DNA from 3 places in the Streptomyces sp. NPDC017979 genome. Region 3 is predicted to be linked to each of the others. Evidence: riboswitches for the same ligand, from Rfam matches in the RefSeq annotation. Region 3 holds a riboswitch; each other region holds the start of a gene.

Region 1 (3,265 bases), on a different contig from region 3:
CGCGCAACCGCCGCCCGATCCAGGGCACCAGGTACTCGCGGGCCCAGTGGATGTCGTCGCGCCGTACTTCCAGGGTGCCGCGCACCGGCTGCGGCGGCCACGGCTGGTCGGGGTCGGCCGGTATGTCGAGCCCCAGGACCTGTGCCGCCCGCAGCGCCACCCGGGTGTGTCCCTCGGGCGACAGGTGCAGCCGGTCGGGGTCCCAGGCCCGGCGGTCCTGGACCGACTTGAGCGACCACAGGTCCAGCACCGGGCAGCCGTAGCGGTCGGCGATGGCCCGCACGTGCGCCGTGTAGGTGGCGACCTTGCCGCGCAGGTGCCGCAGCACCGGCACGTCCCGGGTGTCGAACCCGGTGGTCACCATGACCGTGCCGACGGCGGCGGTCAGTTCGGCGACGGCACGTTCGAAGCGCTCCGCCACGTCGTCCGGGTCGCTGCCCGGTCGGATGATGTCGTTGCCCCCGGCGCAGAACGACACCAGGTCCGGGGCGAGTTCCTTCGCCCTCGGCACCTGCTCGGCCACGATCTGGTCGAGGAGCCTGCCGCGCACCGCGAGATTGGCGTACCGGAAGCTGTGTTCCGGTTTGCGGTCGGCCAGCAGGACCGCGAACCTGTCCGCCCAGCCGACGTACGCCCCGTCGGGTCCCGGATCCCCCACGCCCTCGGTGAAGCTGTCACCGATGGCTGCGTACGACCCGAATCCACCCTTGTCATCTGTTCTCGAATCGTCTGCCACAAGAACTCATCTTCGCCCTACAGATGTGACCTACGCGACCGTAGGGAGGGGTTGACGCGCAGTGATTTATCACACCGGGGATGGCGAGGTGATGGGGAATACGCCGGATCCCCCACGGAGCGGGGGGCTCCGTGGGGGATCCGGGTGGGCCGGGTCAGCGGCCGGTGGCACGAGGCGTCGGGATCAGAGCGAGACGCCGTGGCTGCGCAGGTGGGCGACCGGGTCGATGTCCGAGCCGTACGACGGGCCGGTGCGGACCTCCAGGTGCAGGTGCGGCCCGCTGGAGTTGCCGGTGGAGCCGACCTGGCCGATGGACTGCCCGCCGGTCACGCTCTGCCCGGCGGAGACGGCGAGCGAGGAGAGGTGGGCGTACTGGGAGTAGGTGCCGTCGGTGTGCTTGATGACGACCTCGTTGCCGTACGCACCGTTGTAGCCGGCGGAGACGACGGTGCCGGGGCCGATGGAGCGGACGCCGGTGCCGGTGGGCGCGGCGAAGTCGACGCCGGTGTGGTACCCGCTGGACCACGCCGCGCCGGAGGCGCGGTACGAGGTGGAGACCTGGGCGTTGGCGAGCGGGGCGGCCCAGCCGCTGCTGGTGCCGGCGGACGAGTCGGAGGACGCGGCGGGCGCGTCGTTGCCGCCGGTCGCCTTCTTGGCGGCCGGGGCGGCGGGCGCGGCCTTCGGCTCGGCCTTCTTCTCGACCTTGTCGCTCTCGACCGGCTTCTCGACCGGCTTCTCCGCCTTCTTCTCGGCGGGCTTCTCGGCCGACTTCTCGGCGGGCTTCTCCGCCTTCGCGCCGATGGTGAGCTTGAGGCCGGGGTGGATCAGCGAGGGGTTCTCGCCGACGGCCTGACGGTTGTCCTGGTAGAGCTGCTGCCAGCCGCCGTCGAGCCGGTGCTCGTCGGCGATCTTGGACAGGTGGTCACCGATGACCACGACGTACGTGGTCGACGCGGCGGCGGCCTTGTCGGCGGCCGGGGCGGCGGCGGCCGAGACCGGGGCGACGACGGGGGCCGCGGGAGCGGCCTGCTCGGCGGCGTGGGCGCCGGTGGCGCCCATCAGCGGAAGGGCGATGGCGGCGCCACCGGTGCCGGCGGCGACGAATCCACGGGTGAAGGCCGTCGACTTGGGACGGCGGTGCTTGCCCGGTGCGGACATGGTGCTGTTCCTCTCCGACGCCTGCGAGGTGAGCTGTCGGGTTCGAGCTGGAGATGCCCGGCCGCGCGCTGGGCGCGACTTCACCCCGAGCCGTCCGGAGTCCGGACCGGCGTACTACCTGGGTCCCCCGCTCCTGCCACAGGTGGGTGGGTGATGATCCGGGCGGCGGCAGGATGAGGCGGTCCGTCCGGAGTGCCGTGACCGTAAACCGGCCACATCGCCAGGAACAAGCCATGACCGCGCACGCCCGGACCGCGTGGATCATCGCGCCGCCGACGGGCGGTCACCCTCCGTGGACGCCGCCCCGCCAACTCCCGCCCGGTCGCCGCATCCCCCGCCCGCGCGCCCGCCACACAACGTCACCATTGTGATCCTGCTCATGAGCGACACCCATCTCCCCCTTAGCCAGGGCACGTTATACCGAAGAGCTCATTACCCCACCAATACGGACAGAAGCTACTTTTTCTTGCTGCTCGGCAACGTTGGAGCTGGATGGCCGTCGCATCCAGGTCTCCGGTCCGGCCCGTGGCCGGCCCGTGGCCGCTCGACACGGCACCCCGCCGGCGGCGACGTCCGCGCAGCGGGCAACCGTCCGTCGCACGGACGAGGGGAAGCGGACGGTCGGGCCGCTGACGATGATTGCCCCAGGTACCGATGTCGTATCGTCGGGAACACGCCACAGTCGGCGACGAGCGCCGGCGGCAGCGACTTCCTCCAGGAGCCTTCGTGACGCAGCAGGTGCCGCAGGTCCCGTCGACCGAACCCCAACTGGCCGGGGTCCGCAACTTCCGCGACGTCGGCGGGCTCCCGACCGCGGACGGGCGGAGCGTGGCGCCCGGTCGGCTCTTCCGCAGCGGGCACCTGGCCCACGCGACGGACGAGGACGCGTCGTTCCTGGCCTCGCTCGGCCTGCACACGATCTTCGACTTCCGCAACGCGGCGGACATCCGCCTCGAAGGGCCGGACGTCTCGCTGCCGGGCGTGCGGAACGTGAACCTGCCGCTGAGCGACCCCGCCGACGGGGCCGAGTTCTGGCAGATGGTCCGCGCCGGCGACCTCGCCCAGCTCCGCGCCCTGCTGGGCGACGGCCAGGCGGCGAACCGGATGATCGCCTCGTACCGCGTGATCATCACCGAGCGCACGGCCGAGCACAGCAAGGTGCTGCACGCCCTCGCCGAGGACAGCGTGCCGGCGCTGATGCACTGTGCGGCGGGCAAGGACCGCGCGGGTCTGTCGATCGCGGTGGCGCTGCTGGCGGTCGGTGTGGAGCGGGACGCCGTCGAGGCCGACTACCTCAAGTCCAACGACCCGCACCGCCGCTATCTGGTACGCCGCGCCGAGGGCGCGCCCGCGGGGATGTCCGCGGAGGTC
Region 2 (3,265 bases), on a different contig from region 3:
CCGACGCACCGATGCCGACGCCCATGAAGAAGAGGACGGCAGCTCCGGGAATGACGAAGCGCTTGCGCGCCCAGCCGGGTCCCTGCGGCTTCGGAGCCTGCCCGCCCCACGGCGCCTGCTGCGGCTGCCCGCCCCACGTCATGCGATCCCCCCACGGAAGTTCTTTCGAGGGCCCGAACCTAACCGCGCCGGATCGGTGCAGACAGGCCGACCGACAGAAGGTGATGGATTCGTGATCATCATGTGGAGTTTCCGTGCCGCTCTTCACCTCTGGCGCGTGCACGCACCGCGAGAAATGCCCCCTGACCAGCAAACCAGCCGCCGCCTTCAGAGGCAGCCCTCTTTTTGCGCTTCTGTACGTCCTGTACATTTCTCACAGATAGCGCGCCGCCGAGAACCACCGAGAGGTACGCCGTGATGCAGCCCGCCGCCCGATACGTCCTGCCGCAGTTCACCGAGCGCACCGCGCACGGGAACCGCACTCTCGACCCCTACGCCAAGCTGCTCGAAGAGCGGATCGTCTTCCTCGGCACGCCCGTGGACGACACCGCGGCGAACGACGTGATCGCCCAACTGCTGTACCTGGAGTACGCGGCGCCGGAGCGGCAGATCTCGCTCTACATCAACTCCCCGGGCGGCTCGCTCAGCGCCATGTCCGCGATCTACGACACGATGCAGGTGATCACCTGCGACATCGAGACGACCTGCATCGGGCAGGCCGTCTCGACCGCGGCGCTGCTGCTGGCCGCGGGCGCCCCCGGCAAGCGCCTGGCCCTGCCGGGCGCGCGGATCGTGCTCCAGCAGCCCGGGCTCGACGAACCGACCCGGGGCATGCCGTCGGACCTGGAGATCGAGGCGCGGGAGATCCTGCGGCTGCGCGCCCTGATGGTGGAGTTGTTCGCCCGGCACACCGACCGGTCCGCCGAGCAGGTCGCGGCCGACCTGGAGCGCGACACCTTCCTGGACGCGGCGACGGCCAAGGAGTACGGGCTGGTGGACCACGTGATCGGCAGCCGCAAGTCCTCGTTGGCCGGCCGCGGCTGACGGGAGGCGCGCCGTGCCCCGTCCCGAACCGCCGCCACTGCCGCCGCTGCCGGCGCTGACCCGCGCCGAGGCCGACCTGATCGACGGCTATCTGCGCGTCGTGGACCTGGTGGGACGCATCAACCCCAGCCGCGGCGACCTCACTTACTCCTCGCTGCGCGCCGCCCAGGCGCTGGTGGCGCAGGCGATCGCGGTCAAAGACGCCCTGGCGCTGATGCACGAACGCGGGGAGGACGCCCTGCACGCCGCCACCCTCGCCCGGGCGCTGCGGGTGCTCGACGGCGAGCGGCGGGCCCTGCGGGTCACCATCCCTGACGAGTCACCCCCGTGACGGCTCGTCATCCGACACGTCAACCGCCATCCGGGTTCCCACCGGGATACCTCGTTTGATGTAGTCGCGACATCTCCGGTCGATACGCTCAAGTTGCGCGGGACGACGATCCCTCTAGCGGAATGTCCTATTCCAGTGCTGGTACGAGCCTCCCCCGGTGTCCACAACCGACGGGAAAATGCGGCGCGTCCACCTGAATGGCGCATTCGTGTTGAAACTCACATACCGCCGTTTTGACTCGGAAATCCGGCATTGCGTGGGACAAGATCCCTGGGACGACAAGCCCCCGTCACCTCGGCGGGGCGGTCCGAACGGACGCCGAGTCCTGCCGCCGTTCCGGATGACTGGTCGACAGGAGTGCTTCGGCAGGAGTGGAGGACCCGAGCAGTACGGGACGGCCGGTGCGCCGGACGTTCCTCGGGGTGAAGCCGCGACAGCGGCCGGGCACCTTCGTCCGCCCGAACCCGACAGGTCACCCTTCACAGGCGGCTGACGAAGGGTTGCGCATGACTGCGCAGATGAACGTCCCGTTCCTGATCGGCCGGGCGGGCGCGGTTTCCGCGCTGACCCTCGCCGCACTCGGTGGCTCGATGCTCGTACCGGGCGGCACGTCCGAGGCCCAGGCAGCAACTGCACACGCGGGCAAGGCGCTCAAGGTCGCCGCGGGCAAGAAGGGTGCGCCCTACCGGTGGGGCGCGGCGGGCCCGCGCCGCTTCGACTGCTCCGGCTTGACGCTCTATTCGTACAAGAAGGCCGGCAAGAAGCTGCCCCGGACCGCCCAACAGCAGTACAACTCCACGCGTCGGGTCTCGACCGCCAACAAGAAGGTGGGGGACCTCGTGTTCTTCCACTCCGGGCGGAGCGTCTACCACGTCGGGATCTACGCCGGGAAGGGGAAGATCTGGCACTCGCCCAAGCGGGGCTCCTGGGTGAAGCTGGACAAGATCTGGAGCAGGAGCGTGTCGTACGGCCGGGTCCGCTGACGGCGGTCCGCTGACGCTTCGAGCGCGCCGGGCCGTCGGCCTGTCGGTCAGTCGGTTCGACGGGCCGGCCAGGGCAGGGTGACCCAGACCGTCTTGCCGCCGTCCGCGGTCGGCTCGACGGTCAGTCGTCCACGGCTGTGCGCCGTGAGGCTGCGGATGATGACCAGGCCGCGGCCGTTGTCCTGGCGCACGGCCGCGGGCAGCCGCTGGGGCCACCTCGGGTGGCTGTCCGTCACCCCGAGGCGCAGTTCATCGTCCCGCTCCAGCAGCACGTCCACCCGGAAGGTGGGCGACTGGCCGAAGGTGTGCTGCACGGCGTTGGTGGTGAGTTCGGAGACGATCAGCCGGATCGTGTCGAGGGCGTCCGACCCCGCGGGAAGCCCCCACCCCGTCACGGCGCCGGTGACGAACCTGCGGGCCACGGAGACCGAGGCGGGCTCGGTCGGCAGGGTGATGGCGGCTTCCTGGAGGTCTGCCATGGCGACGTCGTCCCTTTCCACCGGGGCCGTGCTCCGACTTCGTAGCCGATGGATGCGCGGACGGCCGCGGACAGTGCTTCGCGCGCCACACTGCCACTCATCGCGGTACCGGGTGAGGCGATCCGCCAAGATGCGTAGGGATTCATCGCCCGAAGCGGTGAACTCTACGACGCAAGGCCGTTTTTGGACACTCCCCGCGCGCCCGGGGGCGCCGTGCGCACGACGGTCTCCACCGCAGCGGCGATCTGTTCCCCCGTCAGATCGGCGCGGGCGGTGAGCCGGAGCCGGGAGATCCCGTCGGGCACCGACGGCGGGCGGAAGCAGCCCACCCGCAGCCCGGCGGCACGGCAGTCGGCGGCCCAGCGCAGCGCCGCTTCCGGCGCTGGTGCCCGCACGGACACCACGGCGGCGTCGGGGCGCACCGCCAT
Region 3 (3,265 bases):
CGACGGTGATGGGGCGGATGCGCGCGGTACCGCCGTCGCGCAGCACCACGTCCGCCTCCCAGTGGTCGGGGTAGGCGTGGTCCCGCTCGGTCTGCATGGCAGAAAGCGTACGGCGCGGACGCCCTGCGGTGGTGCGGTCGGACCCGACTCGGGCACCATCGCCGGACGCGCCCCGACCCGTGGGCCGTCCGGCCGGGAGGGGGGCCGGCCGCGGGTCTACGGTCGGTGGGAGCACCCGGGGCGTCGTGAGAGACTGACCGGGACTGGTCTAGACAACAGCTGATTCGAAGGGCAACACCATGGCTGAGCGCCGTGTCACCGTCGGTTGGGCCGAGGGCCTGCACGCCCGACCCGCCTCCATCTTCGTCCGCGCCGCCACGGCCTCCGGCGTCCCCATGACGATCGCCAAGGCCGACGGCAACCCGGTCAACGCCGCCTCCATGCTCGCGGTGCTGGGCCTGGGCGCGCAGGGCGGCGAGGAGATCGTCCTCGCTTCCGAAGCCGACGGCGCGGACGCCGCCCTGGACCGGCTGGCCAAGCTGGTCGCCGAAGGGCTGGAGGAACTGCCGGAGACGGTCTGAGCCACTTCTCGCTCGACCTTCGTGGGCACGCGGCTCGTGCCGCACCAGAGGCGCTGATCCTTTCGGGTCAGCGCCTCTGTCGTTCCCTACGACCAGCAGGGAGCCGGCCGACGGAGAGCCGAAGTGCCCCGGCGCGGTGCGCACCGGGGCACTTCGAAAGGCGAATCCGCCGGGTCAGACGTTCACGCCCCGGGCGCGCAGATACGCGACCGGGTTGACGTCCGAGCCGTAGTCGGCGCCGGAGCGGGCCTCGAAGTGGAGGTGCGCCCCGGTGGAGTTGCCGGTGGAGCCCGCGCGACCGATCTGCTGACCGGGCATCACGGCCTGCCCCTCGCCGACGGTGACCGCCGAGAGGTGGGCGTACTGGGTGTACGAGCCGTCCCGCATCTTGATGACGACGTTGTAGCCGTACGCGCCGCCCCAGCCGGCTTCGACGACGGTGCCCGCGCCGACCGAGACGACCTCGGTGCCGGAGGAGGCGTGGAAGTCGATGCCGCTGTGGCTGCCGGAGGACCACAGGGAGCTGTTGGCCTGGTACGAGGTGGTGACGTGCGAGCCGGCGACGGGCAGCTGGTAGGAGTTCAGCAGCCGCTGGCGCTCGGCCTCGCGGGCGGCCCGCTCGGCGGCCTTGCGCTCCGCCTCGGCCTTGCGCTTCGCCTCCGCCGCGGCCTCGGCGCGGGCGACGGCCTCGCGCTTCTGGTCCACGGCCTGGTCGGTGACCTGCTCGGCGAGGGTGTCGGTGGCGGCCAGCATCTGGAGCGTGCCGGTGTCCTCGGCGCTCAGCGATCCGGTGTCGGCGTCGCTCCTCGGCTCGTTCTCCGTCGCGAACGCGGGGGACGCGAGGGTGCCGATCACCCCGGAGGTGGCGAGGGTCGCGGCGCCGGCGATGCTCGCGCTCCTGCGCGTCACGCGGCTGGGGGCACGGTGCTTCCCGGTGGGGCGGGCGAACGCCATGGCGGGTCCGGTCCTTTCCTTCCTTCTCGCCTACCGGGTTAGCTGACGGGTTCGGAGAGAGGAAGGTCTCCTACGGCTCCTCCGCAGGCCGCGGAGGGGCCGATTCACCCCGGGGGATCTGGGTCCCCGGCTCCCCTGGGCTCACGCCCGGCGGGGACTCGGCGATGACTGTCCGTGCCGCGGGTGCGGCGGGCTCCTGGCGAACAGCCGGATCGACGCTAGGCGGGCCCGCTCGCGTTCGCCAAACAAACGACGATCTTTGTTGGCTATGCCACAGCACGTGTCGCCCGAGTTCCCATCAAAAAGGACATTCGGCGGCGAGATGCAACGCTCGGACGGCGAACGTGCAACGGACGCACGGCCGTCGGGTGACGGTTCGATGGCGCCGGTGTGCCCGACGTGTGACGACTGGTGCCGGCACGGTCCCATGGCGGAGCCCCGGCGTCCGCGGACGCCGGGGCTCTGTCGTCAGAGGGCTCGGTCAGCCCTTGACCACCGTCACCTCGCCGATGCCCAACGCCCGCACCGGCTCCGCGATCTGCGCCGCGTCGCCGACGAGCACCGTGACCAGCCGGTCGACGGGGAAGGCGCTCACGACCGCCGCGGTCGCCTCCACGGTGCCCGTCTGGGCCAGCCGCGCGTACAACTGCGCCTGGAAGTCGTCCGGAAGCTGCTGCTCGACCTGGTCGGCGAAGGTGCCGGCGACCGACGCCGCCGTCTCGTACCGCAGCGGGGCGACCCCGACCAGGTTCTGCACGGCGACGTCGCGCTCCGCGTCCGTCAGCCCCTCCGCGGCCAGCGTGCGCAGCACCTGCCACAGGTCCGCCAGCGCGGGGCCGGTGTTGGGCGTGTCGACGGAGCCGCTGATGCCGAGCAGCGCGGCCCCCGACCCGTCCGGCGCCGAGGACAGCACCTGCGCGAAGGCCCGTACGCCGTAGGTGTAGCCCTTCTCCTCGCGCAGCACGCGGTCCAGGCGGGACGTCAGGGTGCCGCCCAGGCAGTACGTGCCGAGGACCTGGGCGGGCCAGACGCGGTCGTGCCGGTCCGCGCCGATCCGGCCGATCAGCAGTTGCGTCTGCACCGCGCCGGGGCGGTCCACGACGATCACGCGCCCGGTGTCGTCGGCGGTGATCTCGGCCCGGGAGTGCGCCGGGGCGGTGTCGCCCGTCCACGCGCCGAGCGTCTGCGCGAGCAGCGCGTCCAGGTCGACGCCGGTCAGGTCGCCGACGACGACCACGGTGCTGGTGGCCGGTCGCACGTGGGCGTCGAAGAACGCCCGTACGGCCGTCGAGTCGATCCGGGTGACCGTCTCCTCGGTGCCCTGGCGGGGCCGGGACATCCGCAGCGAGGCGGGGAACAGCCGCCGGTACAGCTCCTTGGCGGCGCGCCGGCCCGGGTTGGCCGTCTCGTGCGGGATCTCGTCCAGGCGGTTGCGGACCAGCCGCTTGACCTCGCCGTCGTCGAACGCGGGCTCGCGCAGCGCCTCGGCGAGCAGCCCGAGCGCCTTGGGCAGCCGGGAGACCGGGACCTCCAGGGAGACCCGGACGGCGGGGTGGTCGGCGTGCGCGTCCAGCGTGGCGCCGCAGCGCTCCAACTCGGCCGCGAACTCCTCGGCCGACCGGGTCTTGGTGCCCTCCGACAGGGCGCGGGCCATGATCGTGGCCACCCCGTCGAAGCCCTCGGGCTCGGCGCCCAGCGGGGCGTCGAGGATGACCTCCACCGCCACCACC

What was found. A riboswitch is a leader RNA that binds a small molecule or an ion and turns the genes downstream of it on or off. The one in region 3 is predicted to bind cyclic di-AMP.
Region 1: it holds a riboswitch for cyclic di-AMP, as region 3 does, so the genes downstream of both, ACH4E8_RS21805 (peptidoglycan DD-metalloendopeptidase family protein) here and ACH4E8_RS18620 (M23 family metallopeptidase) in region 3, are expected to answer to the same signal.
Region 2: it holds a riboswitch for cyclic di-AMP, as region 3 does, so the genes downstream of both, ACH4E8_RS14420 (C40 family peptidase) here and ACH4E8_RS18620 (M23 family metallopeptidase) in region 3, are expected to answer to the same signal.

The regions. Positions count from the first base shown of each region.
Region 1 is NZ_JBIRGU010000008.1:204,382-207,646, reverse strand. It holds gene ACH4E8_RS21810 (SGNH/GDSL hydrolase family protein) at 1-736, opposite strand, end outside; gene ACH4E8_RS21805 (peptidoglycan DD-metalloendopeptidase family protein) at 920-1,894, opposite strand; cyclic di-AMP (ydaO/yuaA leader) riboswitch at 1,900-2,053, opposite strand; gene ACH4E8_RS21800 (tyrosine-protein phosphatase) at 2,621-3,265, shown strand, end outside.
Region 2 is NZ_JBIRGU010000004.1:331,373-334,637, forward strand. It holds gene ACH4E8_RS14405 (PASTA domain-containing protein) at 1-142, opposite strand, end outside; gene ACH4E8_RS14410 (ATP-dependent Clp protease proteolytic subunit) at 415-1,044, shown strand; gene ACH4E8_RS14415 (hypothetical protein) at 1,058-1,375, shown strand; cyclic di-AMP (ydaO/yuaA leader) riboswitch at 1,682-1,878, shown strand; gene ACH4E8_RS14420 (C40 family peptidase) at 1,882-2,358, shown strand; gene ACH4E8_RS14425 (ATP-binding protein) at 2,406-2,837, opposite strand; gene ACH4E8_RS14430 (8-amino-7-oxononanoate synthase) at 3,002-3,265, opposite strand, start outside.
Region 3 is NZ_JBIRGU010000006.1:142,027-145,291, reverse strand. It holds gene ACH4E8_RS18630 (GNAT family N-acetyltransferase) at 1-97, opposite strand, end outside; gene ACH4E8_RS18625 (HPr family phosphocarrier protein) at 300-581, shown strand; gene ACH4E8_RS18620 (M23 family metallopeptidase) at 756-1,535, opposite strand; cyclic di-AMP (ydaO/yuaA leader) riboswitch at 1,549-1,709, opposite strand; gene ACH4E8_RS18615 (M16 family metallopeptidase) at 2,017-3,265, opposite strand, start outside.